Regions from separate parts of the Rahnella aquatilis CIP 78.65 genome, predicted to be linked through region 1. Evidence: predicted binding sites of a transcription regulator. Region 1 holds the regulator's gene; each other region holds the start of a gene.
The links. Region 1 encodes CRP, which controls carbon source genes, mostly activating them, when cyclic AMP is high. Its sites were predicted from a motif close to ATGTGANNNNNNTCACAT; they were not measured.
Positions count from the first base shown of each region.

Region 2: a site for CRP is predicted at 1,992-2,009, ahead of mlc (sugar metabolism global transcriptional regulator Mlc). Genes of this name have one in related genera too.
Region 3: a site for CRP is predicted at 1,576-1,593, ahead of garD (galactarate dehydratase). Genes of this name have one in related genera too.
Region 4: a site for CRP is predicted at 4,783-4,800, ahead of RAHAQ2_RS07060 (DeoR family transcriptional regulator). Genes of this name have one in related genera too.

Region 1 covers NC_016818.1:327,951-335,793, forward strand. The annotation lists gene RAHAQ2_RS24740 (YhfG family protein) at 1-85, shown strand, start outside; gene RAHAQ2_RS01440 (putative adenosine monophosphate-protein transferase Fic) at 75-677, shown strand; gene RAHAQ2_RS01445 (aminodeoxychorismate synthase component II) at 754-1,329, shown strand; gene argD (bifunctional acetylornithine/succinyldiaminopimelate transaminase) at 1,453-2,670, shown strand; gene RAHAQ2_RS01460 (YccS/YhfK family putative transporter) at 3,340-5,415, opposite strand; gene crp (cAMP-activated global transcriptional regulator CRP) at 5,477-6,109, opposite strand; gene RAHAQ2_RS01470 (OsmC family protein) at 6,473-6,880, shown strand; gene RAHAQ2_RS01475 (phosphoribulokinase) at 6,884-7,753, opposite strand.
Region 2 covers NC_016818.1:2,610,699-2,618,541, forward strand. The annotation lists gene bioD (dethiobiotin synthase) at 1-445, opposite strand, end outside; gene mlc (sugar metabolism global transcriptional regulator Mlc) at 678-1,901, opposite strand; gene RAHAQ2_RS11810 (LysR family transcriptional regulator) at 2,069-2,968, opposite strand; gene RAHAQ2_RS11815 (MFS transporter) at 3,156-4,403, shown strand; gene RAHAQ2_RS11820 (ABC transporter ATP-binding protein) at 4,449-5,543, opposite strand; gene RAHAQ2_RS11825 (carbohydrate ABC transporter permease) at 5,548-6,390, opposite strand; gene RAHAQ2_RS11830 (carbohydrate ABC transporter permease) at 6,401-7,324, opposite strand; gene RAHAQ2_RS11835 (ABC transporter substrate-binding protein) at 7,388-7,843, opposite strand, start outside.
Region 3 covers NC_016818.1:713,438-721,280, forward strand. The annotation lists gene garD (galactarate dehydratase) at 1-1,370, opposite strand, end outside; gene RAHAQ2_RS03240 (MFS transporter) at 1,922-3,268, shown strand; gene garL (2-dehydro-3-deoxyglucarate aldolase) at 3,326-4,096, shown strand; gene garR (2-hydroxy-3-oxopropionate reductase) at 4,080-5,018, shown strand; gene RAHAQ2_RS03255 (glycerate kinase) at 5,135-6,274, shown strand; gene RAHAQ2_RS03260 (amino acid deaminase) at 6,392-7,699, shown strand; gene barA (two-component sensor histidine kinase BarA) at 7,727-7,843, opposite strand, start outside.
Region 4 covers NC_016818.1:1,534,579-1,542,421, forward strand. The annotation lists gene RAHAQ2_RS07040 (nucleoside-specific channel-forming protein Tsx) at 1-617, shown strand, start outside; gene RAHAQ2_RS07045 (ABC-F family ATPase) at 803-2,395, shown strand; gene moeB (molybdopterin-synthase adenylyltransferase MoeB) at 2,576-3,337, opposite strand; gene moeA (molybdopterin molybdotransferase MoeA) at 3,340-4,581, opposite strand; gene RAHAQ2_RS07060 (DeoR family transcriptional regulator) at 4,827-5,060, shown strand; gene tsgA (MFS transporter TsgA) at 5,130-6,329, opposite strand; gene RAHAQ2_RS07070 (isoaspartyl peptidase/L-asparaginase family protein) at 6,607-7,620, shown strand; gene RAHAQ2_RS07075 (dipeptide ABC transporter ATP-binding protein) at 7,617-7,843, shown strand, end outside.

The DNA.
Region 1 (7,843 bases):
TGGTTTGCAGGTTGAGATTATCACGTTAGACAACGAACAAATTTCACAACGTCTCACCGAACTGAGGAGGCACTATGAACGATAAACTCGTGGCCGGTGCCGACCCTTATTATTATCCCGGCATTAATGTGCTGAAAAACCGGCTGGAAATACGTGAAGAACATCGTCTGTTGCAGGCCGAACTGGCATTTACTGCCCTGCGCGCATCAGTGATGCCGCTTGGGCCGTCGGTGATGGGGCTGCCGCATCTGTGTGCGGTGCATCTGTCTTTGTTCCAGGATATTTATCCCTGGGCAGGTGAGTTCCGTGAAATTGATATCTACAAGGATGACACTCAGTTTTGCCATTTCGAATACATCGAAAAAGAGGGCAATGCGCTGATGCAGGAACTGGAAGAAGAAGAGTTTCTGGTCGGGTTACCGCTGGATAATCTCGCTGAGCGTCTGGCTCATTATTATACCGGCCTGAATCTGCTGCACCCGTTCCGCCACGGTAACGGACGTGCGCTGCGGATATTTATCGAGCAACTGGTCATTCATGCGGGCTACGACATTGACTGGTCCAAAGTGGATCGTGAGCGCTGGCTGGCGGCCAATAAAACCGCAGTATTTGGTGATGAAACCGAGCTGGTGGCCATTTTTAATACTGTTGTCAGTGAAATCCCGCAAGAACATTGATCGACAAAATACTGAGCCTGGGCTCAAAAGTGCGTAGAATTACCCGGTAAATTTTCCGACTTTTACCGGGTACACTATGCTGCTGCTGATCGACAACTACGATTCCTTTACCTACAACCTCTATCAATATTTTTGCGAGCTGGGTGCAGAGGTGAAAGTGATGCGTAACGATCAGCTGACGCTCACCGGCATTGAACAGCTTTCCCCCTCGCATTTAGTGATTTCTCCCGGTCCGTGTACGCCTGATGAGGCGGGCATTTCCCTGCAAGCGATAACCTATTTCTCTGACCGTTTACCGATCCTCGGCGTGTGCCTCGGGCATCAGGCCATGGCGCAGGCGTTCGGCGCGAATATCGTCCGTGCGCGGCAGGCCATTCACGGCAAAACTTCACCCGTCCGCCATACCGGCAGGAGTGTCTTTACCGGACTGAATAATCCGCTGACCGTGACGCGCTATCATTCGCTGGTGGTCGCGCCACAGACGCTGCCCGACTGTTTTGAGGTCACGGCCTGGACAGAACGCGATGGCGGTCGTGACGACATTATGGGCATCATGCACAAAACCTTGCCGCTGCATGGCGTTCAGTTTCATCCCGAAAGTATTCTGAGTGAGCAGGGGCATCAGCTTCTGGATAATTTCCTTAAAATCTAATTAGTTACTATTTCTGAAAAAATTACTTACCCGTCAGGTGCGATTTCCGTTTGCCTGTTTGTGATTTTTTATGCATATTTTGTGATTATAATTTCACATCAATGGCAGTGAGGGAGTAGGGTAATGGCAGAAAAATCAGCGGTAGATCGGGGCACATTCGACAAAGTTATTTTGCCGGTTTATTCGCCTGCGAAATTCATTCCCGTGAAAGGTAAAGGCAGTCGCGTGTGGGATCAGCAAGGGAACGAATATGTTGATTTCGCCGGGGGTATCGCTGTCACGGCGCTCGGACATTGCCATCCGGCACTGGTGAAAGCGTTGCACGAGCAGGGCGAAACCCTGTGGCATGTCAGTAATGTATTTACCAATGAGCCCGCCCTTCGTCTGGCGCAGAAGCTGATCGACGCCACCTTTGCTGACCGCGTATTCTTCGCCAACTCCGGAGCTGAAGCCAACGAAGCGGCCTTTAAACTGGCGCGCTATTACGCTTCGCATCGTCACAGCCCGTACAAAAGTAAGATCATCGCTTTCCATAACGCTTTCCATGGCCGCACGTTGTTCACGGTGTCCGTGGGTGGCCAGCCGAAATACTCCGACGGCTTCGGCCCGAAACCCGCTGACATTGTGCATGTGCCGTTCAACGATCTGGATGCTGTAAAAGCGGTGATCGACGACCATACCTGTGCCATTGTTGTAGAACCCGTTCAGGGCGAAGGCGGGGTGACACCGGCCACCAAAGAATTCCTGCAAGGTCTGCGTGAGCTCTGTAACAAACATCAGGCGCTGCTGGTGCTGGATGAAGTACAAAGCGGCATGGGACGCAGCGGCAAGTTGTTCAGCTACATGCATTACGGTGTGACGCCGGACATCCTGACCACGGCCAAAGCGCTCGGCGGTGGTTTCCCGGTCAGCGCGATGCTGGCAACCGAAGAAGTGGCCTCCGTGATGGAACCGGGCAAACACGGCACCACCTACGGCGGTAACCCGCTGGCCTGTGCGGTCGCCGAAGCTGCGCTGGATATCATCAATACGCCTGATGTACTGGCTGGCATCAACGAGCGCCGCGAGAAATTCATCAGTGCGCTGGAAGCCATCAATCAGAAATATCATATCTTCAGCGAGTTCCGTGGCCAGGGGCTGCTGATCGGGGCCGAGCTTGCCGATGCGTATAAAAACCGCGCCGGAGAATTCCATGCCGCCGCCGCCGAATTCGGCCTGATGATGCTGGTCGCCGGACCGAATGTGATGCGGTTCGCGCCATCACTTGTCATCGACTTCGCGGATATTGAAGAAGGGATGGCGCGGTTTGAGAAAGCCGTGGGGAAAGTTTGTGGGGGGTGATCCCCACGGCCCCACTGGTTTAAACCGAGAATATTTCGGTTTCTCAATAACGGTTATCACAAGGCCTTTGCGCCGAAACCGAGCAGAGGGGAAAGGCTTTTCCCCTCTGCACTCCCCTCGCTTTTTCACTGCGCGCTGTCGCAGGCACGACGGACATGTTCTGACGCATCAGTGTGTGGCGCAAATCCAGGTGCTTCGCACTGCCTTCTCTCGGTCTTCGAGCCGATGGTCTCGAAGCCGCTCCGTTCAGCTGAATTTTGAGCACGCCAATCAACTTATTTAAAAGATAAAAGACAATCTGCCGTTGAATTTGAGATCCTGCGGGCGATTCAGAAATCTTGCCGAACGGAGCGGCCTGAAGACCCAGGGCTTCAGGACCGAGAGAGGGAACCGCAACGCGGCAAGATTTCCAGCCTGTCGCTGCGGTTGCTGAAACATAGCCAGCGAGCGGAGCGCGTGTTGAAAAAGCGAGGGGAAATCCAAAAGGGGAAAAGCACTTTCCCATTTTGGGCGGTTTCGGCGCTGCGCGTTAAGTGATCCCCGTACTTGAGAAACCGAAACTTTCTCAATCCGTTTTAAGCCGTCAGTGCGCGGCATCCGCACTTGAGAAACCGAAATAGCTCCGGCCAATTTTTAATTCGGAGATTTAAAGGGCAATCCCCTTCACGTTCACGCCCGCCGCGTCAGCCAGATACCATGATGTGGCCTCTGCTTCCACGCCAGTGACGAAATGGTATGCATCACGCTGAGATGCGAAATCACGCGCCGCAGATGGCGTTCCATTTCGGTCAGCGGCATATCGGGGTGAAGTTCCGGTGCATTAAACAGATTGTTCTCGCTGCCCGGCCCGTCGTAGAGCAGCCGTTGCTGACAGCTTTGCAGCGCGATTTCGCAGGTCTGTAAATATTCCGTCGCCAGTTTTTCCGGCAGCATGTAATGCTCGCGGGCAAGGATCGTCATCGCGTTGATATGCTCGACCACAAACTGGCTGTGCGTCACCCATAAACGCATGTCCGCCAGATAATGCGAGTTAAACCCCGGTTCCTGCATCGCCTGGTTGAGCGAGGTAAACAGCTTATTGTGTGCCTGATTGACCTGCATACGGGTGTACGCCAGCCTGGCGGTGTCGGGATTTTCCTCAAGCAGCAGGCGGATAGCGTTCTGATAGGTTTCCAGCGCCTGGTGCGCATTCTGGCGCAGCAAACCGCTTTGCCATTGTGGCCACAGCCAGATAGTGCCACCGAATGCCAGTGCGCAGCCGATCAGCGTATCCACCAGCCGCGGTACCAGAAAATGCACGCCATTCATCGCCAGCAACTGCAGGGTATACACTGCCGTCACCGTCATGCCGACCATCGCCAGCCCGTAGTTTTTGCGTAAAACCGTATAGGACAACAGCGTGATCAGCAGCATGTACAGCAACGTGGTGCCTTCCGGCAACTCCAGTTTTAACAACCCTGAGGCAATCAGTAATCCGGCCAATGTGCCCAGCGCACGGTGCTGGATCCGCACGCGCGTGGCGTTATAGCCGTTCTGGCTGACCAGCATAATAGTCAGCAAAATCCAGTACGGTTTGGGCAGATTGAAAAACAGCCCCAGACTGCTGCCAATCGCCAGAATAATGCCCAGACGCGCGGCATTGCGCAGGGCCACGGATTTGAATGAGAGATAACTTTTCAGCGCAGGCCAGAAGGGCAGACGCGGCTGAGTGTTCATCAGATCGCGCCGGTACAACGGGCGCTGGGTGCGCAGCAGACGCGCGATACGGCTGAAATGGTAATAACAAAACTGGCCGACCGGATTGTCCGGGTTACGCGCGGCGATTTTCTCCAGCGCGGTCAGCTCATTGGCCATCGTAAAGCGCTCGGATAAGCGATGATAAAGGATATCGTCGGCAATCACCCGCAGACGGGCGGAAATCACCTGCGCATTGCGACGGATAACCGCTTCGGCATGGCTTTCCTCGACCAGTTTCTGTACTTCCTCCGGCTGATGGAGGCTGACGGTAATGTGCTCCTGCAAATCGAGTGCGACCTGAAAACGCTGAAACAGCCGCTTATGGTGATGATGATGTCCGTGCTGGGGCAACATGTGCAGTTGCTGATAAAGCAGGGCAATCAGGTCGATAACCTGCTGCTGGCGGGTCAGCAACGGCGGCAAAGCGGTTTCGGGATCGGTATGTTGCGTCAGCAGGCTGTACTTGGCTTCGAAATAATCCGCGAGTTGCAGATAGAGCTGGCTGAGCGTTTCGCGCATCGGTTGTTCTTTCGAAATACGAAACCACGCCCAGTTAAACAATCCGTACCAGGCGGTGCCGGCAGCGAACAGCACCGGGGCCTGCCACATCGGGCGCACGCCCACCATGCTCAGCGTGAAGATAGTTGCCACCAGCGCGCCGGGTAACAGACGCGCATGCAGCGGGCTGATTTCACCGGTGACACCGAGCAGTAACGCCAGCGACAGCATAATGAGCGGCAGCGGAACGTGCCAGTTTTCCAGCATCAGTTGCAGCAGAATACTGCTCACGGCAAAGAGTGAACCGCCGACGAGCAGGCGTTTGAAAAAGCGTTTGTGCGGAGTATCCAGACCGGCGATGTTGCAACAGGCCGGACAGAGAGAAAACAGCAGCCCCATTTGCAGATTGCCGAACAACCAGCAAATGCTGACAGGCAGGCACAACACCAGCGTCTGGCGCAGCGCGTAGTTCACTTCAGGATGGTAAAACAGTCTTCGCCATAGCGTCATGGGTAAAGCTTAGCCCATAAAAAAGGCGCGACAGTGTTCTGCCGCGCCAATTTTTGAGGGATTAACGTGTGCCGTAAACGACAATCGTTTTACCGTGTGCGGAGATCAGACTCTGATCTTCCAGCATTTTGAGGATTCGTCCGACTGTTTCACGTGAACAACCGACGATTTGGCCAATTTCCTGACGGGTAATCTTGATTTGCATCCCGTCCGGATGGGTCATTGCATCAGGCTGTTTAGCCAGATTAAGCAAGGTTTGAGCGATACGACCGGTTACGTCGAGGAAGGCAAGGTTGCCGACTTTCTCTGACGTCACTTGCAGACGGTTGGCCATCTGCGCGGAGAGGCGCATCAGAATATCCGGGTTAACCTGAATCAGCTGGCGGAATTTTTTATAAGAAATTTCAGCCACTTCACAGGCAGTTTTAGCACGTACCCAGGCACTGCGTTCCTGACCTTCTTCGAAGAGTCCCAGCTCGCCGATGAAGTCACCTTGGTTAAGGTAGGACAGTATCATTTCCTTGCCTTCTTCATCTTTAATCAGGACAGCAACTGACCCTTTCACGATGTAGTAAAGCGTTTCGGCTTTTTCACCCTGGTGAATCAGCGTACTTTTAGAAGGATACTTATGTATATGACAGTGAGACAGGAACCATTCAAGAGTCGGGTCTGTTTGTGGCTTGCCGAGAACCATTTGCTATTATCCTCTGTTGTTATCGCTGCCCAAAATCACAGGGCTCAGAGTTCCCTGTACGGCACTTCAAAATCCAAAGCGCCCTTTCAGCATATAACTCCCCAGAAATGCTGCAAGCGGATGTCGGAGTGCAACAGCCTGTTTATTGCTGTTATCACCGTGGGTTCTGTTCTTAAACCGCAAAAACCGTCACCGCAATTTACTGGAAAGTATGTTTCGGCTTTGTTTGTAGCACAGGTTTGAGATGCTGTCTTCTGTTGTCTCGCTTCAGCATGATGGCGATCGGGTTACGTTGCCAGATTTTAGGTGAAAGGGTACTCTGAGAGCAGATTTCGATAAGTTTATTCACCGGGAGAATAGTTCATGCATGCACGTGTCAAATGGGTTGAAGGGCTGACATTTTTAGGTGAGTCTGCATCGGGTCATCAGATTTCAATGGATGGCAATGCGGGTGATAAAGCCCCAAGCCCGATGGAAATGTTACTGATGTCCGCAGGCGGTTGCAGCGCAATCGATGTGGTATCAATTTTACAAAAAGGCCGTAATGACGTGCGTGATTGTGAAGTGAAGCTGACCTCACAACGCCGCGAAGAAGCGCCGCGCCTGTTCACGCACATTAATCTGCATTTTATCGTCACCGGGAAGGACCTGACCGATAAGATTGTCGAACGTGCGGTCAGCCTGTCTGCCGAAAAATACTGTTCTGTGTCTCTGATGCTGGGTAAAGCGGCCACCATCACCCACAGCTTTGAAGTGATTGCAGCCGAATAAAGTTTACTCGATCTTCTTGCCTTCCATCAGGCGTTGCACCAGCGGCGCCATGATCAGCTCCATCGCCAGCCCCATTTTGCCGCCCGGCACCACCAGCGTTTTGATGTGCGAGATAAACGACCCCTGTAACATCGCCAGCAGATACGGGAAATCGATGTCGTCCAGCCCCTGGAAGTGGATCACCACAAAGCTTTCATCCAGCGACGGAATGGCTTTTGCTGCGAACGGGTTTGAAGTGTCGATAGTTGGCACGCGCTGGAAGTTGATGTGCGTGCGGGAAAACTGCGGCGTAATATAGCTGATGTAGTCATCCATCGAACGCACGACGGAATCCATCACCGCTTCACGGGAATGCCCGCGCTCGCCGGTATCGCGCACCAGTTTCTGGATCCACTCCAGGTTAACGATGGGCACTACGCCGACCAGCAAATCGACCTGTGCGGCGACGTCAATTTTGTCTGCCACTACGCCGCCATGCAGACCTTCATAGAACAAAATGTCTGTCGGTTCCGGCAATGCCTGCCACGGCGTAAAGGTACCCGGCACCTGATTGTAGGGAACGGCTTCGTCATAAGTATGCAGATACTTACGTGAACGACCCGTGCCGGTTTCTCCGTATTCGATAAAGCTTTTTTCCAGTAAACCAAAGTCATTGGCTTCCGGTCCGAAATAGCTGATATGACGGCCGAGATCGCGCGCTTTGCGTATTGCCGCATCCATTTCAGGACGAGTGAAATGATGAAAACTGTCGCCTTCCAGTTCCGCCGCGCGCAAACCAAGCTGCTGAAATATTTTACGAAATGCCACGCTGGTGGTTGTGGTGCCGGCACCGCTCGAACCGGTCACGGCAATAACAGGATGTTTGGCTGACATAATGCGCTGTTCTCCATAAAGGTGATGCAGGCAGGCGAGACGCGGTCTTTTCTGTGGTCGAAGATCTGGCGTCAAGGCTGCGCATAATTA
Region 2 (7,843 bases), 2.3 Mb from region 1:
CACAACCTTCCTGAATCCCTACCACTAATACTACCGGCATATTTTGCTGGCGTACCCAGTCAGAATATAAAAGCTGAGACGTGATCAATGTTCTCCACCCGTCGCATCCTTCAACCACCACCGTGTCGGCCTCTTCACGCATGAAATTAAGACCATCAGTCATTATTTCAAAAACATTTTCAGGGAGCTGGCTGACATAAATATCTTCGTCAGCTAATGCCAGCGGGGTTATTTTATTAAAAGGATAAGAAATAGAAGATGACTGCTGGAGTGTTACCGCATCTTTATTTCGAACCCCGTCGGCCAGCTCCTGGCTGCCTGTTGCAATAGGTTTATAGCCTAAAACGCAGCGATCCTGCGCGGCTAAGGCCTGAAGCAAGGCACGTGTGACAATGGTTTTACCTACACGAGCGTCTGTCCCCGTGACGAAAAAGTGCGTTAACATGGAATTCAGGCTCCGGGATCTCTCCGTCTTATTGAAAGATAGTCTCCGGTAAGAAAACACCGCCAGAGACAAAGTAACGACAGAAAGTCTAGGCGATGCGCGATGAGAGCGGTTTGCGTTAGCGCAATGTTTTGTTGACTGTACGTGCGGTTAATGTGCAGGTCTTATATTTTTTTTATTTATCAACAGATGTTAATGGTATATCCAACGTTGATTTCAAATATGCAGGTTATTAGCCTTGTAGCAATTTAATTAAGAGGGATCCGCTATACAACGCGTCTTTCACTAATGCCGCGCCGGGCATCGTTCCCTGATTATAAAATTGTGTCGATTCAAGTTTGATATTTTCGCTATAAGCAGGAAGAGATTGCTGCTGAATACAGGACATTATCGCGGGATGAAGAATATCCTGAGATAAATTAAGCGGTGAGCCGATCAGCACTTTTTCCGGATTAAACAGATTGACCATGATCGCCAGAATGCGCCCGACGCTTTGTCCGACGCTGATGATCACATCACGCGCAAGCTGATCGCCACGGTTTGCTGCATCACACACGGCTTCGATGGTCAGCGATACACCATGCAGTAAGCTGGCCGGAATCGGTACCGCTAATCGCTGACGAACCAGATCCAGAATGCTGTCAGTGCTGGCAACGGTTTCAAGGCAACCATGATTACCGCAATAACAGCGTTTGCCGTAAGGATCCACCTGCGTATGACCAATTTCCGCCACACTGCTGCTGCCGGCATGCAACACGCGCCCGCCAGTGATCACCCCCGCCCCGACGTTGTGATCAATCACCACCTGTACCACATTTTTACAGCCCCGCGAGGCACCGTATAACGACTCGGCCAGCGTCCAGGCACCAATATCATGTTGCACATACACCGGCAAACCGGTGTGTTCCGACAGCGTGTCGCCCAGCGGCATATCAAACACATCATGATAAAACGGCATGCGGTGCACAATGCCGCGGCGTGCGTCAATCATGCCCGGTAAGGTAATGGCGATGGCGGTCAGGCGTTCGAGTTTGCGCTGATGACGGATAAAAAACTGGTCGATTTCGGAAATAATACGTTTCAGCAGCGGTTGCGATGCCTGTTCCGGCAGCGGGAGGACTTCTTCCACCACCAGTTTACTGCTGAGATCACGCAGACCCAGCGTAATGGAACCCAGGCTGATACGTGCTGAAAGATAATGCCAGGCCTGCGTATCGAGCGCTAAACCAATGGCAGGACGTCCGCGGCTGCCGGGATCCTGAAATTCAGTTTCCAGCACCAGATGTGCCTGTATTAACTCACGAACTATCTTGGTGATACTGGCAGGAGCCAGTTGTGCTTTCTTCGACAATTCAATACGCGAAATAGGACCAAACAGATCTATCAGGCGGTATACAGCACCGACATTAGTTTGTTTTATCTGATCGATATGTCCTGGTTGCCCGTCGGGGATCACTCAAGGAACTCCTGTTATTTTCGCGCTTCAAAATAAAGATTAGGGCTATGTTGGGGTTTTTGTCATATGTCGTCAACTATTTGATTCGTTATGTGATTTGGTGCACAAATTGCGTGAAAAGACGCTCAGAATTGACTGGAAATACAGCACCTTCTGACTTTGCGTCCTCATTCTTCGTGTAACAACAAATCCATAAATGCGCGGGCTGCAGCGGTGACAGGTCGCCGGGCGTGATTCACCAGCCAGAGTTCTGTCGTGCCCTGCAGGCTGCCAAATCGTAAATACCGCACGCCCTCGACCTGAATACGCAAATAGGAAGCGGGCAGAATCGACACGCCAAGACCGGCCGCGACCAGCCCGATAATGGTCAGCGGTTCGCCGACTTCCTGGGTGATGTACGGCGTAATCCCCTGTGCTTTGAGCTGGCCGAGAATATCGTCGTAAAGTGACGTGCCGACATCTTTAGAGAAAAACACAAACGGCTGATCGGCAAGGTGTTGAAAAGTCAGTTCCCCTTCTTTAAGCGCATTCAGCGGATGGTCTCTGTGCACCACGGCAATCAGCGGTTCGGAAAGTACGAGATGGTGTTCCAGTTCCTCCGGCAACTCGCCATTGCGCATAATGCCCAGATCCAGTTTTCCCTCCAGCAAGGGGTCGATCTGCTGTTTGCTGTTGAGCTGCTCGATGCGGATATTGACGTCCGGATAGGTCAGCCGAAAACGGTGTAAGGTGCGCGAAACCCGCCGTAAAAACGGCGCTGAAGAAGTCAGACCGAGTGTCAGATTGCCTGATTCACCGCGATGAATGCGTGCCGCCTGAGCTGACGCCTCATCGACCCGCTGCAAAATCTGCCGGGCTTCCTGCAAAAAAGCCTGTCCCGCCTGTGTCAGCCGTACACTGCGGTTGTTGCGATAAAACAGCGTGGCCCCCAGATGGATTTCCAGCGCCTGAATTTGCTGGCTCAGCGGCGGCTGGGAAATGTGCAGACGTTCCGCTGCCCGGCCAAAATGCAGTTCCTCGGCAACGGTGATGAAATAACGCAAATGACGCAGTTCGATGTGGTTCATGATGTGGATCAGTTCACCCTGATTGATACTTTAAACATATCGTTCTTCACTGATTAATATATTAGACAATAACTGTCTCAGCGTTAAAATTCTCACACATTTTAAAATTAAGTTTTACCGCACCCCGTATTAAGGACTTACCGTGAAAACCTTCCGGCGGATTCCCGCTGCACCAGCCAGTGATTCAGTGAATGACGACGAGTTAAATCCGCAAACCCCCGTCGTGCGCTCAGGCCTTAAAACCCCTTTTATCAAACGTGGTACACCGCAATTTATCCGCGTCACACTCGCTCTGTTTTCAGCAGGTCTGGCGACGTTTGCCTTGCTGTATTGCGTTCAGCCAATCCTGCCGGTGTTGTCGCATGATTTCGGCGTTTCACCGGCCACCAGCAGCCTGTCGTTGTCATTGTCCACCGGTTTAATGGCGATTGGCCTGCTGTTTACCGGGCCGGTTTCTGACGCCGTCGGGCGTAAATCCGTGATGGTAGTGGCGTTATTCCTTGCTGCGGGCTGCACGCTGGTCTGTTCCTTTATGCAAAGCTGGGATGGCATTCTCATCATGCGCGCGCTGATCGGCCTGTCGCTGAGCGGTGTGGCGGCCGTCGCCATGACTTACCTCAGTGAGGAAATCCACCCCAGCGTGGTCGCTTTCTCGATGGGTTTATACATCAGCGGAAATTCCATCGGCGGCATGAGCGGACGTTTAGTCAGCGGCGTGCTGACGGACTTCTTCTCCTGGCGTATTGCCGTTGCCGTTGTGGGTTTCTTCGCCCTCGCGGCGGCAATCATGTTCTGGCGCATTCTGCCGCCGTCGAAACATTTCCGCGCCAGCTCGCTGAAACCGCGCAAGATGCTGATTAACTTCAAACTGCACTGGCGTGACAGCGGTTTACCGCTACTTTTCGCCGAAGGTTTCCTGCTGATGGGCAGTTTCGTGACCATGTTTAACTACATCGGTTACCGTCTGCTGTCATCGCCCTACAATCTGAGCCAGGCGATTGTCGGCATTATCTCTGTCGTCTATCTGATGGGTACCTACAGCTCGCCCAAAGCCGGGGCGCTGACCGGCGTTTATGGCCGCGGCCCGGTGTTGATTGGCGCGACAGCGCTCATGCTGCTGGGGATTTTGATCACCGCCTTCTCACCCGTCTGGCTGATTTTCATCGGCATGATCCTGGTCACCGGCGGATTCTTCGCCGCCCACTCCGTCGCCAGCGGTTGGATCGGCAGGCGTGCCCGCCGTGCGAAAGGTCAGGCATCATCTTTATATCTGTTCAGCTACTACGCGGGGTCCAGCGTCGCCGGGACGTTAGGCGGATTCTTCTGGCACGCATTTGGCTGGTACGGGATTACGGGATTTATCAGTTTGATGCTGATTATCGCTGTCGGCGTTGGCTTTAAGCTGATGAGCTTATCCGAGGCGAAAGCGGTTTAACTTGTTTGCTCCTCCCCTGCGAAGGGGAAGGAGCAAACCCAAAAACTACTCGCCTAATTTCCCCATCCGCCTCTGGCTATCCCCCTCAAACAACTGCATCCGCGCGGTATCAATCTGTACCCACACACGGTCCCCTGGTGCAGCATTTGATCTCACCATGCTATAAACACTCAGTTTTTCAGTGCCAAATTTGCCGTGAATAAGTTCGCTCAGGCCGGTCGGTTCAATCAGTGTGATGTCCAGTGGCACCGCGCCCGGTGTGCCCTCTTCGCACAACACAATGGCTTCGGGGCGGACGCCATAAATTACCTCTGTACCACTTTGCAGGTCCATGATTAAAGGATCCACCGGCAACGTCAGTTGCGAATTGATGCGCAATTGCGGAGCCGAATCACCCAGATCCAGCGTGCCGTTGATGAAGTTCATTGACGGCGAACCTATAAAGCTGGCGACGAATTTATTGGCCGGTGTGTCGTACAGTTCCAGCGGTGTGCCGACCTGCTGGATCAGACCGTGGTTGAGCACCACAATGCGGTCCGCGAGGGTCATCGCTTCAACCTGATCGTGCGTCACGTAAACAATGGTGTTTTTCATTCTCTGATGCAGACTTTTGATTTCTATGCGCATCTGCCCGCGTAACTGCGCATCCAGATTGGAAAGCGGCTCGTCGAACAAAAACACCTGCGGTTCGCGCACGATCGCCCTGCCCATTGCCACGCGCTGACGCTGCCCGCCGGAAAGCTCCTTCGGACGACGATGCAGCAACGCGGTCAGGCCGAGGATATCGGCGGCTTTATTCACCGCTTCATCAATCTCGGCTTTCGGGCGTTTTTGTACTTCGAGGCTGAACCCCATGTTGCGTGCCACGGTCATGTGCGGATACAGCGCATAACTCTGGAATACCATCGAGATATCACGGTCTTTGGGTGCCACCTGATTCATCAGACGCGAACCAATGCGAATATCCCCCGCCGTTGCCAGTTCAAGTCCGGCAATCGTGCGCAACAGGGTCGATTTACCGCAACCGGACGGCCCGACCAGCACCACAAACTCACCGTCTTGAATGGTCAGGTTAATGTGTCGCAACACTTCGACATTTTCGTAACGTTTTTGAAGATCGGAAATCGTAATCTGAGCCATAAAATTATCCTTTTACCGCACCGGCAGTCAGCCCCTGAACCAGGTAACGCTGAATAAACGCAAAGAACAGACAGGCAGGAATAAGCGCCAGCACAGCCGCTGCCATCATGTCGCCCCATGAAACCGCGAATTTCGACACAAAACTGAGTAAGCCAACCGGGAAGGTCATCACCTCGTTTTTGTTGATGAGCATCAGCGAAAACAGCAGTTCGCTCCACGCGGCAGTGAACACAAAACCTAAGGTTGCCGCCATACCCGGCAAGGTTAGCGGGATGATGACTTTGCGCAGCGCCATAAAACGGCTGCACCCTTCCAGCATCGCGGATTCTTCCAGATCCTTAGGAATGCTGTCGAAAAATGACTGCATCAGGAACGTGGCAAACGGCACGTTAAAGGCGGTGTAAATCAGGATCAGTCCGGTCAGGCTGTTGGTCAGCCCGAGCGGTGCCATCACTTTGTAAATGGGCGCGAGGATCATCACCAGCGGGAACATCTGGGTAAACAGCAGCAGCGCGGCCATCACCGTTTTGCCACGAAAACTGAAGCGGGAAAATGCAAAGCCCGCACCGGCAGCAATGATTGTGGTCAGAAATGCCGTGCCGAAGGACACAATCAGGCTATTGAAGAAATACAGCGGAAACTGGCTTTCAGTAAACACGCGCTGAAAATGCGTCAGCGTCATCTCACCCGGCCACATCCGCACGCCTTCGCTGTAGAGCAGTTTGTCCGGCGTGACTGAGATTTTGATCAGCCAGTAAATCGGGAACAACGCGAACACCAGGTAAAACAAAATCCCCAGCCGGTGGCCGCCCTTGCGCAGCCAGGTGTGGAATGACAATGCGTTCATGTGGGCCTCCTTATTTCAGCAACTGATGGCGGATGCGCAGTAAAACCAGCGCGTAAAACGTCATCAACACCAGCAGGAACACCGCCATCGCCGACGCATAACCAAAGTCGAGTTTGCGGTATGCAGTGGTGAAGATGAAACTCGACAGAATCGAGGTGGAATTCGCCGGACCGCCGTCAGTCATCACCACAATCAGGTCGGCGAAATTCGCAATCCAGATGGTGCGCAGCATCACCGTGATGGCAATCATCGGTGCCAGAAACGGCAGTGTGACTTTGCAAAACTGCTGCCAGCCGGTCGCCCCGTCCATCGCCGCCGCTTCGTACAAATCTTTCGGAATCGACTGCAACGCTGCCAGCAAAGTAATGGCGAAGAACGGAATGCCGAACCAGACGTTCGCCACCACCGGGCCGTACAGCGCCAGTTGCGGATCAGACAGAATATTGTACGGCTCGGAGATGATATGCAGATCAGTCAGCCAGTAAGGCAGTACGCCGATCACCGGATTGAGCAACCATGCCCAGGTCAGGCCGGAGAGAAACGCCGGAACCGCCCACGGCAGAAACACCAGCGCCTGCACCCAGCGGCGACCGGGGAATTCGCGGTTGAGCAATAAGGCTAATCCCAGCCCCAGCGCAAACTGCAACACCAGCGAAGTCAGTGTCCAGTTGAAGGTATGGCGCAGTGCGGCATAAAAATGCCGGTCATCGAACATAGTACGAAAGTTATCCAGCCCCACCCAGCCGGTATCGAAAGGATTAAGCAACTGTATGTTCTGAAAAGCATAGGAAATGCCGATAGCCATCGGAACAAAGATAAACAGGCCAATCAGCACCAGCGTCGGGCTGAGATAAACCCAGGGTTCCAGCAGCGCCCGCAAACGTGGGAAGCGCGGCGCGGCAACGGTGTCTGGCGGTGAAACTTCCAACATCATGACGCGTCTCCGTTGAGAGGAATGGGGAACTCCGGCCGCAGATTTGCGCCGGAGGCATCCGGTTTACTTTTGTGCAGCCAGCCAGGCTTTCTGTTCTTTGGTCAGGTATTTCGCCCAGTCTTTCACCATGCTTTCAGTGTCGTTCTGGCCGAGCAGCGTTTCCTGCGAACTGTCTTTCACAATCACCGAGTTGAAATAGCCCCAGCCTTTGAGGTGCGTCGGCATGGTCAGCGGGATGTAATCCGGGCTGTTCAGCTCGGCAAACCAGCCTGCAAACTGCGGCGCGTGGTAATACGCATCCTGCTCTGCGCCCTTATAAATCGGTAAGGTGCCAACGAATTTCGACCAGGTAAGGTTGTTTTCTTTATTACTGAGGAAGGAAATCAGATCCCAGCTTTGATCCTGATGTTTGCCCTGTTTGAACATCGACCAGCCGGTATAACCGATGGTCGGATAGGCTTTACCGTTCGGCCCGAGCGGCATCGGCGCAACGGAGAAATCGTCCGGGTTCATGCTGTT
Region 3 (7,843 bases), 390 kb from region 1:
CGCGTTGCCATTTTAATCACCGGCACGGCCAGCAGGCCGTATGGCGTACCGCGCCCGGTGGTGAATACCTGAACGGTAATACCGGAAGCCAGTTGCTGTGTCCCGCAGACAAAATCGCTGGCAGGTGTGGCGGCGAAAATCAGGCCTTTTTTGGTCGGACGTTGTCCGGGAGACAACACTTCTGAAATCGCGCTGGTACCGGATTTAGCAATGGAGCCCAGCGCTTTTTCAACCACGTTAGCCAGACCGCCTTTTTTGTTGCCCGGAGACGGGTTGGCGCTGCGGTCGGTCTGACCCAGCGACAGATAATTATCGTACCAGGCCATTTCTTCCAGCAGACGTTTGCCCACGTCGACATCAGCGGCACGCGGTGTCAGCAGGTGGATGGCGTCGCGGACTTCTGTCACTTCCGAGAACATCACCGTTGCGCCGCAGCGCACCAGCAGATCAGAAGCGTAACCGACAGCAGGGTTTGCGGTTACGCCTGAGAAGGCGTCGCTGCCGCCGCACTGCGTGCCGACCACCAGATCGGAAGCCGGGCAGGTTTCGCGCTGGCGGCGGTTCAGGCGTTCCAGATGAAATTGTGCGACGGTCAGAATATCGTCCACCATTGACTGGAAGCCGACATGCTGCTCATCCTGCAAACGCACAATGTGCGTGTCATCGAGTGAAATCGCCTGCACATCCGGTGTGCCTTCCAGCAGACGTTCCGGTTGTAATTTCTCACAGCCCAGGCCGACCACCATGACTTCGCCGCCAAAGTTCGGGTTCAGCGCCAGATTGTGGATGGTGCGGATCGGCACGATCGCCGCAGGGGCGTTAATCGCCACACCGCAGCCGTACAGGTGATTCAGTGCCACGACGCCATCGACATTGGGGAATTTCGGCAGTAAATCACGTTCAATGATTTTCACCACGTAATCCACCACGCCCGCCACACAGTGCACGCTGGTGGTGATCCCCAGCAGATTTTTGGTGCCGACGCTGCCGTCGGCATTGCGGTAACCTTCAAAGGTATAACCTTCGAGCGGTGGCAGCGCTGGCGGCACACGGGTGGCCAGCGGCAGGCTGTTCAGCTCAGGGGCAACCGGTAATTCCACCAGCGATTCGTCAATCCATCCGCCCTGTGCGATATCCCGTACGGCATAACCAATGACTTCTCCGTAACGAATAATGTCGCCGCCTTTGGCAATGGTTTCTAACGCCACTTTATGGCCTTGCGGAATATGCTCAATTAATTCCAGACCATTAGCAAATCGGGTGCCGGCTTTTAAGCCATTGTCATTCACAATAATCGCCACGTTATCGCTTTCATGAACTTTAATAAAAAGCGCTTCGGTAGCGTGTTCTTTATCTTTATTACGTGACATAACTGTCTCCGCGTTTATTAAACATCCCGGAACAAAAAATTCCGGTTAATTCTCTGAAGTGGGCGCTCAATAATGTTCTTGTAAACATGCTCGGGTAATACAGGGTATGGTGTCCATTATAAGGCAGTCTTCCGGGAACCTCATTGTGCAACTGACCAGCTTTTTGCCTGATGAGCGTCATTCTGTGTGGCAGTTGACAGAATAAATGTGATGTAAATCACCCTTTGATTTGCGCGGTTATCACCTCTGCACAATCTGTGATTCTCCTCCCACACCGATGTGTGTATGCAAAAGAATAGTCACAATCAGCAGGGCTATTCTTGGGCGAATGCACAGTGTTATTTCCGGGCCTCTTTTTTATACTGTTCTGGCCCTCTGAAGGTGACGTTGAAAGTAATACAGGTAAATTTCAGGCGATCATAAATAAAGCATTTATTGCCTGTTTCGAATTAAGAAACTGTACGGCGAATAACCCCAGGTGAATGAAAAACGTTATTTCGATAGCGATAAGCTGCCTGAAAAATTTTCGCATTATGACAATGAGGGTCACCATGAACATTCAATCTCAGTCCCGGACAATCGCGCAGAGTAAGGTGCGGACCCATATCCGTTACTATATTCTGCTGATTATCTTTTTAATCACGGCGGTGAATTATGCTGACCGCGCAACGCTCTCTATCGCGGGAACTGAGGTCGCGCGTGAGCTGGGCCTGGATGCTGCCGACATGGGACAAATCTTTGCCGCGTTCGGCTGGGCTTATCTGATTATGCAATTGCCCGGCGGCTGGCTGCTGGACAGATTTGGCTCCAAAAAAGTGTACACCTACAGCCTGTTCTTCTGGTCGCTGTTCACCCTGTTGCAGGGCTTTGTGGGTTGGTTCCCGCTGGCATACGGCGCACTGACGCTGTTCATGCTGCGTTTCATGCTCGGCTTCTCAGAAGCCCCGTCCTTCCCGGCAAACGCCCGTATCGTGGCAGCCTGGTTTCCGACCACGGAACGCGGCACGGCCTCCGCTATTTTTAACTCCGCACAGTATTTCTCGCTGGCGCTGTTCTCACCATTACTGGGCTGGCTGACCTACGCCTGGGGCTGGGAACATGTTTTCATCGTCATGGGCGTGATTGGTTTTGTGCTGACGCTGGTGTGGATCAAATTTATTCACAACCCGCCGGAACATCCGAATATCTCTAAAAGTGAGCTGGAGTATCTGAAAGACGGCGGTGCCGTTGTCGACATTGACCATAAGAAAACGGACAGCGCAAACAGCGGCCCGAAATGGAGCTATGTTCGTCAGATGCTGAGCAGCCGCATGATGCTGGGGATCTTCTTCGGGCAGTATTTTATTAACAGTATTACGTGGTTCTTCCTGACCTGGTTCCCGATTTATCTGGTTCAGGAAAAAGGCATGTCTATTCTTAAAGTCGGGATGATTGCTGCAATCCCTGCGTTGTGTGGTTTTGCGGGCGGTGTGCTGGGCGGCGTGTTCTCAGATTTTCTGATCAGACGCGGCTACTCGCTGACTGTGGCGCGTAAAATTCCTATCGTGCTGGGCATGTTATTAGCCACCAGCATCATTTTGTGTAACTACACGGACAATAACGTACTGGTCGTCACCCTGATGGCGCTGGCGTTCTTTGGTAAAGGCTTCGGGGCGCTCGGCTGGCCGGTGATTGCGGATACCGCGCCAAAAGAAGTCATTGGCCTGTGCGGCGGCATTTTCAACGTGTTCGGTAACGTGGCATCCATCGTGACGCCGCTGGTGATCGGTTACATCGTGAAAGGTCTGCACTCTTTCAATATGGCATTAATTTTTGTGGGCTGTTCAGCACTGATGGCGATGCTTTGCTATCTGCTGGTGGTCGGCGATATCAAACGTCTGGAACTTAAGAAACAGTAAATTGCGATGCGGGGTAATCCGGGCATCCCGGCTCTGCCCCCTTTTATGAGGTCAGATATGAGTAACCAAATGATTCCAAACCGGTTCCGTCAGGACTTATTGCAAGGAAAAACCCTGATTGGCTGTTGGTCAGCATTATCCAGCCCGATTTCAACTGAAGTGCTGGGTGTGGCGGGTTTTGACTGGCTGCTGCTTGATGGTGAACATGCGCCGAATGACGTTGGCACGTTTGTGCCGCAACTGATGGCGCTGAAAGGCAGCCGCAGCGCGCCGGTCGTTCGTCCGCAATTTAATGATCCGGTGGTGATTAAACGTCTGCTGGACATCGGTTTCTACAACTTCCTGATCCCGTTTGTGGAAACGCAGGAGCAGGCAGAACTGGCTGTAGCGTCTACCCGTTATCCGCCAGCCGGGATCCGTGGCGTTTCCGTTTCGCATCGCAGCAACATGTTCGGCACCGTGCCGGATTACTTCAACCTTATCAATGACAACATCGCAGTGATGGTGCAAATCGAAAGCCAGCAGGGCGTCGACAATCTGGATGCCATTGCCGCCGTTGACGGCATTGATGGCATTTTCGTCGGCCCGAGTGATCTGGCCGCAGGCATGGGGCATCTCGGCAATGCCGGGCACCCGGATGTGCAGGCCGCCATCCGTCACATTTTTGCGCGTGCAAAAGCACACGGCAAACCGAGCGGTATTCTGGCACCGGTTGAAGCGGATGCCCGTCGTTATCTGGAGTGGGGCGCGACCTTTGTGGCCGTCGGCAGTGATTTAGGCGTTTTCCGCGCAGGAACTCAGGCGCTGTGCGATCGCTTCACCCAGTGATCCGCTCTCATTACATCAATATAAAGAGGATACCCGCATGAAAATTGGCTTTATTGGTTTAGGCATCATGGGCAAGCCTATGAGCAAAAACCTGCTGAAAGCAGGTTATGAGCTGGTCGTTATGGACCGCAATCCGGATACCGTAGGCGAAATTGTCAAACTCGGCGCGACGGCAGCAGACACGCCAAAAGCGGTAGCGGCGGTTTCCGACGTGATCATCACGATGTTGCCAAACTCGCCACAGGTGAAAGAGGTGGCGCTGGGTGAAAATGGTCTGATTGAGGGCGCGCGGCCGGGGACGATTTTCATCGACATGAGTTCTATCGCCCCGCTGGCAAGTCGTGAAATCAGTGAAGCGCTGGCTGCTAAACACATCGCGATGCTCGATGCGCCGGTCTCCGGTGGCGAACCCAAAGCCATCGACGGCACCATGTCCGTGATGGTGGGCGGCGACAAAGCCGTGTTTGATAAATGCTATGAAATCATGAAATCCATGGCGGGTTCCGTGGTGCACACCGGTGATATCGGTGCGGGCAACGTGACCAAACTGGCGAACCAGGTGATTGTGGCGCTGAACATTGCGGCGATGTCAGAAGCGCTGGTACTGGCAACCAAAGCGGGCGTCGATCCGGATCTGGTTTTCCAGGCCATTCGTGGTGGCCTGGCGGGCAGTACCGTGCTGGAAGCGAAAGCACCAATGGTGATGGATCGCAACTTTAAGCCGGGATTCCGTATTGATTTACACATCAAAGATTTAGCCAACGCGCTGGACACCTCACACGGTGTCGGCGCACAACTGCCTCTGACCTCGCTGGTCATGGAAATGATGCAGGCATTGAAAGCGGATGGTCACGGGCAATCTGACCATAGCGCCATTGCACGCTATTATGAAACCTTAGCGAAGGTTGAAGTTACCCGTTAGTCTGCGGCGGCCGCGCGGCACCCGACACGGGAGGCGCGTGGCCCTGCAGGCAGGATGCAAAACTGACAGGACGCTTTTCCACATCGGCGCGTGCAGTTTATGAAGGTAATGACTTTATGAAAATAGTGATCGCACCGGATTCATACAAAGAAAGTTTGTCTGCTTTGGATGTGGCAAAAGCCATCGAAAGTGGTTTCCGTGAGATTTTCCCCGAGGCGGAGTACGTCAAGTTGCCCGTTGCCGATGGTGGCGAAGGCACGGTAGAAGCCATGGTGGCGGCTACCGGCGGACGGGTGGTGAAGGTGAATGTTACCGGACCCCTGGGCACACCGCTTGAAGCATTCTTCGGCCTCTCAGGGGATGAGAAAATCGCGTTTATTGAAATGGCAGCGGCCAGCGGGCTGGAAAGTGTTCCTCCGGCGCAACGTAATCCGCTGAGAACCACGTCATACGGCACAGGGGAACTGATCCATTCAGCCCTCGGCCATGGCGTAAAACACTGCATTATCGGGATTGGCGGCAGCGCCACTAACGATGGCGGAGCAGGCATGATGCAGGCGCTGGGCGCAAAATTGCTGACCAAAGAGGGTAAATCGATTGGTCAGGGCGGCGGCGAGCTGGAAAAACTGCATCATATCGATATCAGCGGGCTGGATCCGAGAATTAAAAAATGCCGCTTTGAAGTGGCGTGTGACGTCACGAATCCGCTGACCGGCAAGGACGGGGCTTCCGCCATCTTCGGCCCGCAAAAAGGCGCGACACCGGAGATGATTGAACAGCTCGACGGCTATCTGCATCATTATGCCCGGGTGATCAAGCAGGATCTGGGCATTGACGTTGAGCATGTCCCGGGCGCCGGCGCGGCCGGTGGCATGGGGGCGGCACTTTACGGGTTCTGTCATGCTGAACTGCGTCAGGGCATTGAGATTGTCACCGATGCACTGGGGCTGGATGAGCTGGTGAAAGACGCCACGCTGGTGATTACCGGTGAAGGGCGGATTGACAGCCAGAGCATCAACGGCAAAGTCCCCATTGGCGTGGCGCGGGTGGCCAAGCGTTACAACAAGCCGGTGATAGGCATTGCCGGCAGTCTGACAAAAGATGTTGATGTCGTTTACGACCATGGTCTGGATGCCGTTTTCAGTGTGCTCTACAGCATTTGTACGCTCGATGATGCGCTGAAAAACGCCGCAGACAACCTGCGAAAATCAGCACGAAATATTGCCGCGACCATTAAGTTATCGCAAAAGCTTTAACCGACCGCAGTCAGGATAAAAAACCGGTGTTCAGGCCCAGCCTGCGCCGGTTTTTGTATTTTATTTCCGGCGTTTTTACGTTAGGTTTTAAAGACATTCGCCAATGAGAAAACACGTATGTCAGAGATCGATTTTTCACAGCAACCGGTTAATACGCAAACGAAAGGTCTGGGGCCGCTGAGTGACGGTGCGCGCATGGGCGATATCCGTGAACAGGGCTGGAATATTTTGCGTGAAGACGTCAGCCTGCCGGTGGCCGTGCTGCTCGAAGAACGAATCGAACACAACCTTTCCTGGATGCGTGAGTTTATTCAGCGCTATCAGCTGAAACTCGCGCCGCACGGCAAAACGACCATGAGCCCTGAGTTGTACCAGATGCAACTGGCGTTCGGTGCATGGGGCATCACACTGGCAACGGCACCGCAGGTCCGCGCGGCGTTTGCCCACGGTGTGCGTAACGTGATCATGGCGAATCAGCTGGTGGGGAAAGGCAACATGGCGATCATCGCCGGTCTGCTGCGTGAGGATAACGCCTTCGATTTTGCCTGCATCGTGGATTCCGCCGATAACGCTGATGCGCTCGGGCACTACTTTGCCAGCCAGCAACTCAAACTGCGCGTGATGTTTGAATATGGCATAGCGGGCGGGCGCACCGGTATTCGTACAGAACAACAGGAAGCCGACGTACTGGCGGCGGTGAAGCGCTGGCCGCAGTCACTGGCGCTGGTCGGCGTCGAGCTTTATGAAGGCGTGAGCAATGATGAAGCGGTGATCCGCCGCTTCCTGCGCCACGTCATGTCGCGCACCGAAGCGCTGGCGCAGGCCGGGGAATTTGCCGAACCTCAGGTTATTTTAACCGGTGCCGGTTCCGCGTGGTTTGATGTGGTGGCGGAAGAACTGACACGAAAAGAAACGCATCTTGATGCTGAAAAACACTACGTGCTGGATATTATCCTTCGCTCCGGCTGTTACGTGACGCATGACGTTGGCGCGTATCAGGCGGCGCTGGAACGCATGCAAACCAGCAATCCGGTGGCGCGTGAAATGAACAGCAGCTTACAGCCGGCGTTGCAGGTCTGGGCGGCCGTGCAATCTTTGCCGGAACCGGGCAGGGCGATTATCGCGTTCGGCAAACGTGATGCCGGTTATGACGCCGGATACCCGAAGGCTGCCGGACATTTTCGTCCGCGCAGCGCCACGCAGGCGGGATACACCACGGTGGTGCCTGCGCCTGACGACTGGAAAGTGTTCGCAATGATGGATCAGCATGCGTTTATGTCGATCCCGGAAGGGGCTGATTTGCAGGTCGGCGATATGCTGGTGTTCGATATCTGCCATCCGTGCCTGACGTTTGACAAATGGCGTCAGCTGTTGCTGGTGAATGAACAGTGGGATGTCACGGGCGCGGTAACGACCTGGTTCTGAAGCCTGTCCTGTTAACGGTGGCCCGTTTTATCCCGGTAAATAGGCCACTGCCGCGCGCTTCACGTTGTCAATTTCATCGAGCAGTTCAAACCATTCCGGCTCCAGCGTTTCCACGCTGACACCCTGACGCAGTTGTTGTTCAAT
Region 4 (7,843 bases), 1.2 Mb from region 1:
TCTGGGATAAGAACGGTTCTCCGCTGTTTATGGAAATCGAACCACGTTTCTCTATTGATAAGCTGACCGGCACTGATCTGAGCTTCGGTCCGTTCAAAGAATGGTACTTCGCTAACAACTATATCTACGACATGGGCCCGGACAGCGATAACCGTCAGAATACCTGGTACATGGGGCTGGGCACCGACATCGACACCGGTCTGCCGATGAGCCTGTCTCTGAACGTGTATGCGAAATATCAGTGGGAAAACTACGGTGCAGCGAACGAAAACAGCTGGGACGGTTACCGTTTCAAAGTGAAGTATTTCGTTCCTCTGACGCAACTGTGGGGCGGCAACCTGAGCTATATCGGGTTCACCAACTTCGACTGGGGTTCCTCACTGGGTGACGACGATTTCCGTGATCTGAACGGCAACAAAGCGCGTTCTAATAACTCTATCGCCTCCAGCCATATCCTGTCACTGAACTATACACACTGGCATTACTCGTTCGTGGCGCGTTACTTCCACAACGGCGGCCAGTGGGCTGACGGCGCTGAGCTGAACTTCGGTAACGGTAACTTCGATGTGAAGTCCACCGGCTGGGGTTACTACGGCGTAATCGGCTACAACTTCTGATTTCAGCGGTTGTACGACAAACCCGGCTCCGGCCGGGTTTTTTGCTTTTGTTGCTTTCTGAAAAGTCATCCGCCAGGCTTTTTTTTAGCTATTGAGTGAAAAATGAACATAACTACAGGCGATCCTGACGCGCTGTTGTGGCATAATGCGCGCCAAATCACATTTCCCAATTAAGAGCGAGCGTTGTGCTAAGTACTTACAACATCACCATGCAATTCGGCAGCAAGCCGTTATTTGAAAACATTAACGTGAAATTTGGCGGCGGTAACCGTTACGGCCTGATTGGCGCGAACGGTTGTGGCAAGTCCACTTTCATGAAGATCCTCGGCGGCGACTTAGTGCCTTCTGGCGGTAACGTCGTGCTGGACCCGAACGAGCGTCTGGGTAAATTGCGCCAGGATCAGTTCGCCTTCGAACAGTTCAGCGTGCTGGACACCGTGATCATGGGCCACACCGAATTGTGGGAAGTGAAGGAAGAGCGCGACCGCATTTACGCTATGGCGGAAATGAGTGAAGAAGACGGCTACAAAGTGGCTGATCTGGAAGTCGCTTACGGTGAAATGGACGGCTACAGCGCGGAATCCCGTGCGGGTGAATTGCTGCTGGGCGTGGGTATTCCTGTCGAACAACATTATGGCCCGATGAGCGAAATCGCACCGGGCTTTAAATTGCGTGTTTTGCTGGCGCAGGCGCTGTTCTCCGATCCGGAAATCCTGCTGCTCGACGAACCGACGAACAACCTGGACATCGATACCATTCGCTGGCTGGAGCAGGTGCTGAACGAACGTAACAGCACCATGATCATCATTTCGCATGACCGTCACTTCCTGAACATGGTGTGTACGCACATGGCGGATCTTGACTACGGTGAACTGCGTGTTTATCCGGGCAACTACGACGAATACATGACGGCGGCGACGCAGGCGCGTGAACTTCTCAGCGCCAATAACGCCAAGAAGAAAGCGCAGATTGCTGAACTGCAATCGTTCGTCAGCCGCTTCAGCGCGAACGCCTCAAAATCTAAACAGGCGACTTCCCGTGCCCGTCAGATTGATAAAATTCAGCTTGATGAAATCAAAGCATCCAGCCGTCAGAACCCTTACATGCGCTTCGAGCAGGACAAGAAATTGTTCCGAAATGCGCTGGAAGTGGAAAAAATCACCAAAGGTTTTGATAACGGTCCGCTGTTTAAAAACCTCGGCCTGATGCTGGAAGTGGGCGAGAAAGTCGCGATTCTGGGTGCTAACGGTATTGGTAAATCAACCCTGCTGAAAACGCTGGTCGGTGAGCATGAACCGGAAAGCGGTTCAGTAAAATGGTCTGAAAACGCCAAAATCGGTTATTACGCGCAGGATCATGAATATGAATTCGATGACACCCTGAACGTCTTCGACTGGATGAGCCAGTGGAAATCCGAGAAAGACGACGAGCAGGCCGTGCGCGGTGTGTTAGGCCGCCTGCTGTTCGGTCAGGACGATATCAAGAAGAAAGTGAAAGTGCTTTCCGGGGGTGAAAAAGGCCGTATGTTATTCGGGAAACTGATGATGCAACGTCCGAACATCCTGATTATGGATGAGCCAACCAACCACCTTGATATGGAATCCATCGAATCGCTGAACATGGCGCTGGAAATGTACGAAGGCACGCTAATCTTCGTTTCTCACGACCGTGAATTCGTCAGCTCGCTGGCGACGCGTATTCTGGAAATGACACCGACGCGCGTGATTGATTTCTCGGGTAATTACGAAGACTACCTGCGCAGTCAGGGCATCAATTAAACCTCGTCATCCTTCAAGCTGTCTCTGCGTTGGCTGTCTTCACAAACCCCGGTCACATACTGATGTATGCTCCCGGGGATTTGTTCAGTTGCCGCCTGGATACAACTCGAATGATTTAGAGGTTTTCATTATTTAAAAACCGCCGATAAAGGCGGTTTTTTTGTGTCTGAATTGACTGATTCAGCAATCACCACACACTTCACAATGCGGATCTTTCATCAGCTTCATTTCGCGAAACTGCAACGTCATGGCGTCAAACATCAGCAGTTTTCCGCGCGGGGTTTCACCCCATTTTGTCAGCAACTTGAGGGTTTCCATGGCCTGTAAACTGCCGATGGTACCGACCAGCGGCGCCATCACACCGGCTTCCACGCAGGTCAGCGCATTTTCGCCAAATAAGCGGCTCAGGCAGCGGTAACACGGCTCCTGCGGCTGATAGGTAAATACGCTGAGCTGGCCTTCCATACGGATTGCGGCACCGGAAACCAGTGGTTTTTTCTGTGCGAAACATTCACCGTTCAGCTGATTCCGTGTGGTGACGTTGTCGGTACAGTCGACCACCACGTCGCAGGCGGCGATCAGGTCACGCAGCATATCGTCGCTGGCCTGTGCATTAATCTGATGAATGGCGATGTGCGGATTGATTGCCGCCAGCGCTATGGCGGCGGATTCCACTTTCGGCATGCCGATCCGGGCATCCGTATGCAGCGTCTGGCGTTGCAGGTTGGACAGCGAAACCGTATCGAAATCCAGTAGCGTTAATGTACCGGTGCCTGCGGCCGCCAGATATTGCGCCGCGGCACAGCCTAAACCACCCAGTCCGACAATCAGCACATGACTGGCTTTCAGTTGCTCCTGACCGTCAAAATCAAACCCTTTCAGAACAATCTGGCGGTTATAACGCAGGATTTCGGCGTCCGTCAGTTCCGGCAATTGAGGCATGTTCAGCTCCGCAACAGGGCGTTAAACGGTTCGATTTCGACGATTTCGCCTGTCGACACATTGCCGCGTTCGCGTTCAAGTACGATGAAACAGTTGGCCTGACTGAATGAGCTGAACACATGCGAGCCCTGATGTCCGGTGGTGCGGACTTCCAGTTGACCTTCGGCACTGGTGCTGAAAATACCGCGCTGGAAATCGAGACGTCCGGGGGATTTTTTTAATGGTGTTACCGCTTTTGCCTTCAGGCGTGGCGGGAACTGCCAGGCCGTATGGCCGGACAATTGCGCAATAAAGGGCTGAACCAGTTGATAAAACGTCAGCGCAGCCGACACCGGATTACCCGGCAAACCGCAGAACCAGCTGTTTTCAAGTTTGCCGAACGCGAAAGGTTTGCCCGGTTTCATGGCAAGCTTCCAGAAACCAATTTCACCCAGTTCATCCAGGATCTGCTTAGTGTAATCGGCTTCACCGACCGACACGCCGCCGCTGGAAATCACCAGATCCGCAAACGCATTGGCTTCTTCAAAAGCTTTACGCAATGCCTGCGGATTGTCGCGGATAATGCCCAGATCCAGCACGGTGCAGCCCAGTTGTTCCAGCATCAGGCGCACGGCGAAACGGTTGGTATCGTAAATCTGGCCTTCCTGCAAAGGTGTGCCCACCGGTTGCAGTTCATCGCCGGTGGAGAATACCGCGACTTTCAGCGGCTTCCAGACATCAACGTGGGTGACGCCCAGTGAGGCCAGCAGGGGTAATTCTGCTGCACCCAGCCGCACGCCGGCAGGCAGCACGCTGTCACCCTGTTTTATGTCATCACCGGTCAGACGGATATTCTGGCCTTTGGTGATGGCTGCCGTGAAACGTACACCGGCATCCGCGACTTCGGTCTGTTCCTGCATGATCACGGCGTCAGCGCCTGCAGGCACCGGTGCACCGGTCATAATACGAATGCAGGTTCCGGCCGGCCATTCGCCATGAAAAGGCGCACCCGCAAAGGCTTTGCCTGCAACCGGGAACACTGCGCCATCGCACAACTCTTCGCAACGCACCGCATAGCCGTCCATCGCCGAGTTATCAAACGGTGGCACGAAAACCGGTGAAAGTACCGGTGCGGCGGTAATACGCCCCGCGGCACCAGCGAGTGGCAGAGATTCGGCCTCCTGAGTTGTTTTAGGCGGTACGCAGGCGCGCATTTTATCCAGCGCTTCGTCGAGTGAGATCAGACCGGCAGTATTGAATTCCATGAAAAATCCTTAGTCATTCGTCCCGGCGTAGCAGGTATTTTCACCGGAGCCGGGCAAGGAAAGGGAGCATGCGCATAGTATGACAGAGAAACGCAGCGAACCAAAAATCACTGAAGGCGTAAAAATTCTGCGAAGATTCCTGAAAAATTGAGATCGATCCCAAAATTAACAATGTAACGTGGGTATTATAGTTGCCGTTATTTGTGACTTTCGTCACATAACTGTCATATAAACAGGAATAACCGGTGCTTAAAAAAAATCGTCATCAGGCCATCCTTCAGTTGGTTGAACAACATGAAGTGCTACAGGTAAGCGAACTGGCACAATCGCTGGATGTCAGTCTCGAAACGATCAGACGCGATCTGAGTGAAATGCAGGACAAAGGATTGATTTTACGCCGCCACGGACGTGCGCGTCGTCTGGCCGCTCAGCCTGAAACATCCTGGCTAAACAGTTTGCAGCGTTGCCCGCAGCTTTAAACGCAGCAACGACAATAAGAAAAGGGAAGGCTTTTATGCCTTCCCTTTTTTATGGTTCGCCACTGAGACTCAGTGTGCGGTCACTTCGTGGTTAATTTTCTCTGCCTTGCTCTTCAGGCTGGCAAGCACCACCATCAGCACCAGCAACGCGTAGGAAACGGTCGCGATATTCAGCGCCCAGAACAAACCGTACTCGTTGTAGATGAAAGAAGAGAAGGACGCGAAAATCAGCGTGCCGACGGAACTGGTGGTCAGCAGTGCGGATGTCAGCGTAGGGGGTGAATTTTTCACCTGCAGGCTACCGTAGCTCATCAGGCCGGAGAACAGACCGGAGTTACAGAAACCGAACAGACCCACGGCAAAGAGCACCAGCGTCGGCGAATTGCTGGTGGTGAGCACTGCCAGGCTTGCCATGCCGATAATCACGGAAATTAGCAGGAAAGTCCGCAGTTTCACGAAACGCACGGTGAACTGGTTCAGGAACAGGCCAATCGCTTTCACCATCCAGTAGGTGGTGATGTAAATCGCGGCACGGTCTGTTTCCATACTGAAGTGCTCATGCAGCCAGCTTGGCATCCACAGCGTGAAGACCAGTTCGGTAAAGACAAAAGCAAACAACGCAATACACAGGAAGAAGACTGCGATTCCCCATGGCTCTTTCGCCACGTTATGACTGGCTTCGTTTTTAACCGGTTGCGGAACATTCGGGAATTTCTGACCCGCGCACAGCAAAATCATCAGCAAGCTCAGAACGCCCATGATGCCGTACATCGCCAGCCAGCTTGCGCCGTGTTTGAACAGGAAACCCAGCACCAGTGACAGCGTCATACCGGAAAGCGCAAAGAAGAAGTCGGTGAAGATTAAGTTCGCTGAACGTTTTTTCGGATCGTCATTAATACGAACGACCAGGTAGCTGCCGATAGACATCATCAGGCCCGCGGTGGCACCGATCAGGAACACGCCCACGCCGAACAGGGTAATCGACGGCATGATAAACAGCGCGATACACACCAGCACGGAAATGAAAGAGCCGGTCATCAGCTGTTTGCCCAGATCAAACTTACGCATCAGAATGCCGCTGATCATGATTGGCAGGAACAGACCGATGTTCATTAAGGAGAACATCTGGCCGATAAAGCCCGGATCTTTGTTAAATGCAGTGGCCACCGGTCCGATAACAATGCCCAGAGTGGAAACCAGTCCACCGGTAAAGAAATAGCTGAGCCATGAGATCACATTAATCCGACGGCGGTTATAAACAGTTTCCATAAACTGATTTCCTAAAAAGAGAAAATAAAAAAGCCACGGAAAGCTTATCCAGAGATGCTTTTATCCGCAGTTAAGACGTTTATTATTGCTGTTCTTTGGTCATTTGTCCCGCAGGTATATTCAATTGCAGCATTTGTTTTTCCTAAACAATCTAAGCAATTAGCGACCTTTTAATGGCGCGACATTTCTGCTTTACATACTGTTGCGGGCTAAATATAGTCAAAAACAGCTCAACATTTTCCTATACATAAATACAACATCGAAAGGTGCAGCGCTAATGAGTTTTTCTACTGATAATTCAGCGGCTTCCGTTTCGGACAAGAAGCGGCCGGTTATTGCGATCCACGGTGGTGCAGGGGCGATTACCCGCGCAGCAATGAGCGCTGAAAAAGAACGACTTTATTTAGCCGAACTGGAGAGAATAGTCACCAGCGGACAGGCTATTCTGGCCTCCGGCGGCAGCGCACTGGATGCGGTCACCGAAGCGGTGCGTCTGCTCGAAGAATGCCCGTTATTTAATGCCGGAAAAGGGGCTGTTTTTACCCATCAGGGCACTCATGAGTTAGACGCCTGCATTATGGACGGCCGTACGCTCGATGCCGGTGCCATCAGTTGTGTGAACCATATTCGCAATCCTGTTCTCACCGCCCGTAAGGTGCTGGAAGTCAGCCCGCATGTGATGTTTACCGGTGCGGGCGCGGAGGCGTTTGCCCGTGAACACGGCCAGGAAATGGTCGGACCGGATTATTTTTTCACGCAGGAACGTTATGACCAGTTGCAGCGTGCTATCGCGGCGGATACCGGCGTGATGCTCGATCACGACGGCGCATCGCTCAGTGCATCTGCCTCAGATGACCCGCTGGATCCTGAACATAAATTTGGCACCGTGGGTGCCGTGGCGATGGATGTTCTGGGCAATCTGGCGGCGGCGACATCGACCGGTGGTATGACTAACAAGCAGGCCGGGCGCGTGGGCGATTCGCCGATCATTGGTGCCGGGTGCTATGCCAGCAATAATACGGTGGCGATTTCCAGCACCGGCACCGGCGAAGTGTTTATGCGCACGGTGGCGGCTTATGATGTGGCGGCGCTGATGGAATACGCCGGTCTTTCTCTGGAAGAGGCCACCCGCAAGGTGGTGCAGGAAAAACTGCTGCCCCTGGGCGGAAGCGGCGGAATGATTGCCGTGGATAAATTTGGCAACGTGGTGCTGCCTTTTAACAGTGAAGGCATGTACCGCGGCTTTGCCAGGGTGGGTGATGCACCCGTCGTCAGTATTTACCGCTCATGAACAGTCCTCTGATCCTGCCTCCCGACCACGTGCTGGCTGTCAGCCAGCTCAGCGTACAGTTTGCCCATGAAGGGCAGGTGATCCCGGCGGTTAATCAGCTCAGTTTTCAGGTGAAACGGGGTGAAACGCTGGCGATTGTGGGCGAATCGGGTTCCGGAAAATCCGTGACCTCACTGGCACTGATGCGGCTGGTGGAACAGGGCGGCGGGAAGATTTCACAAGG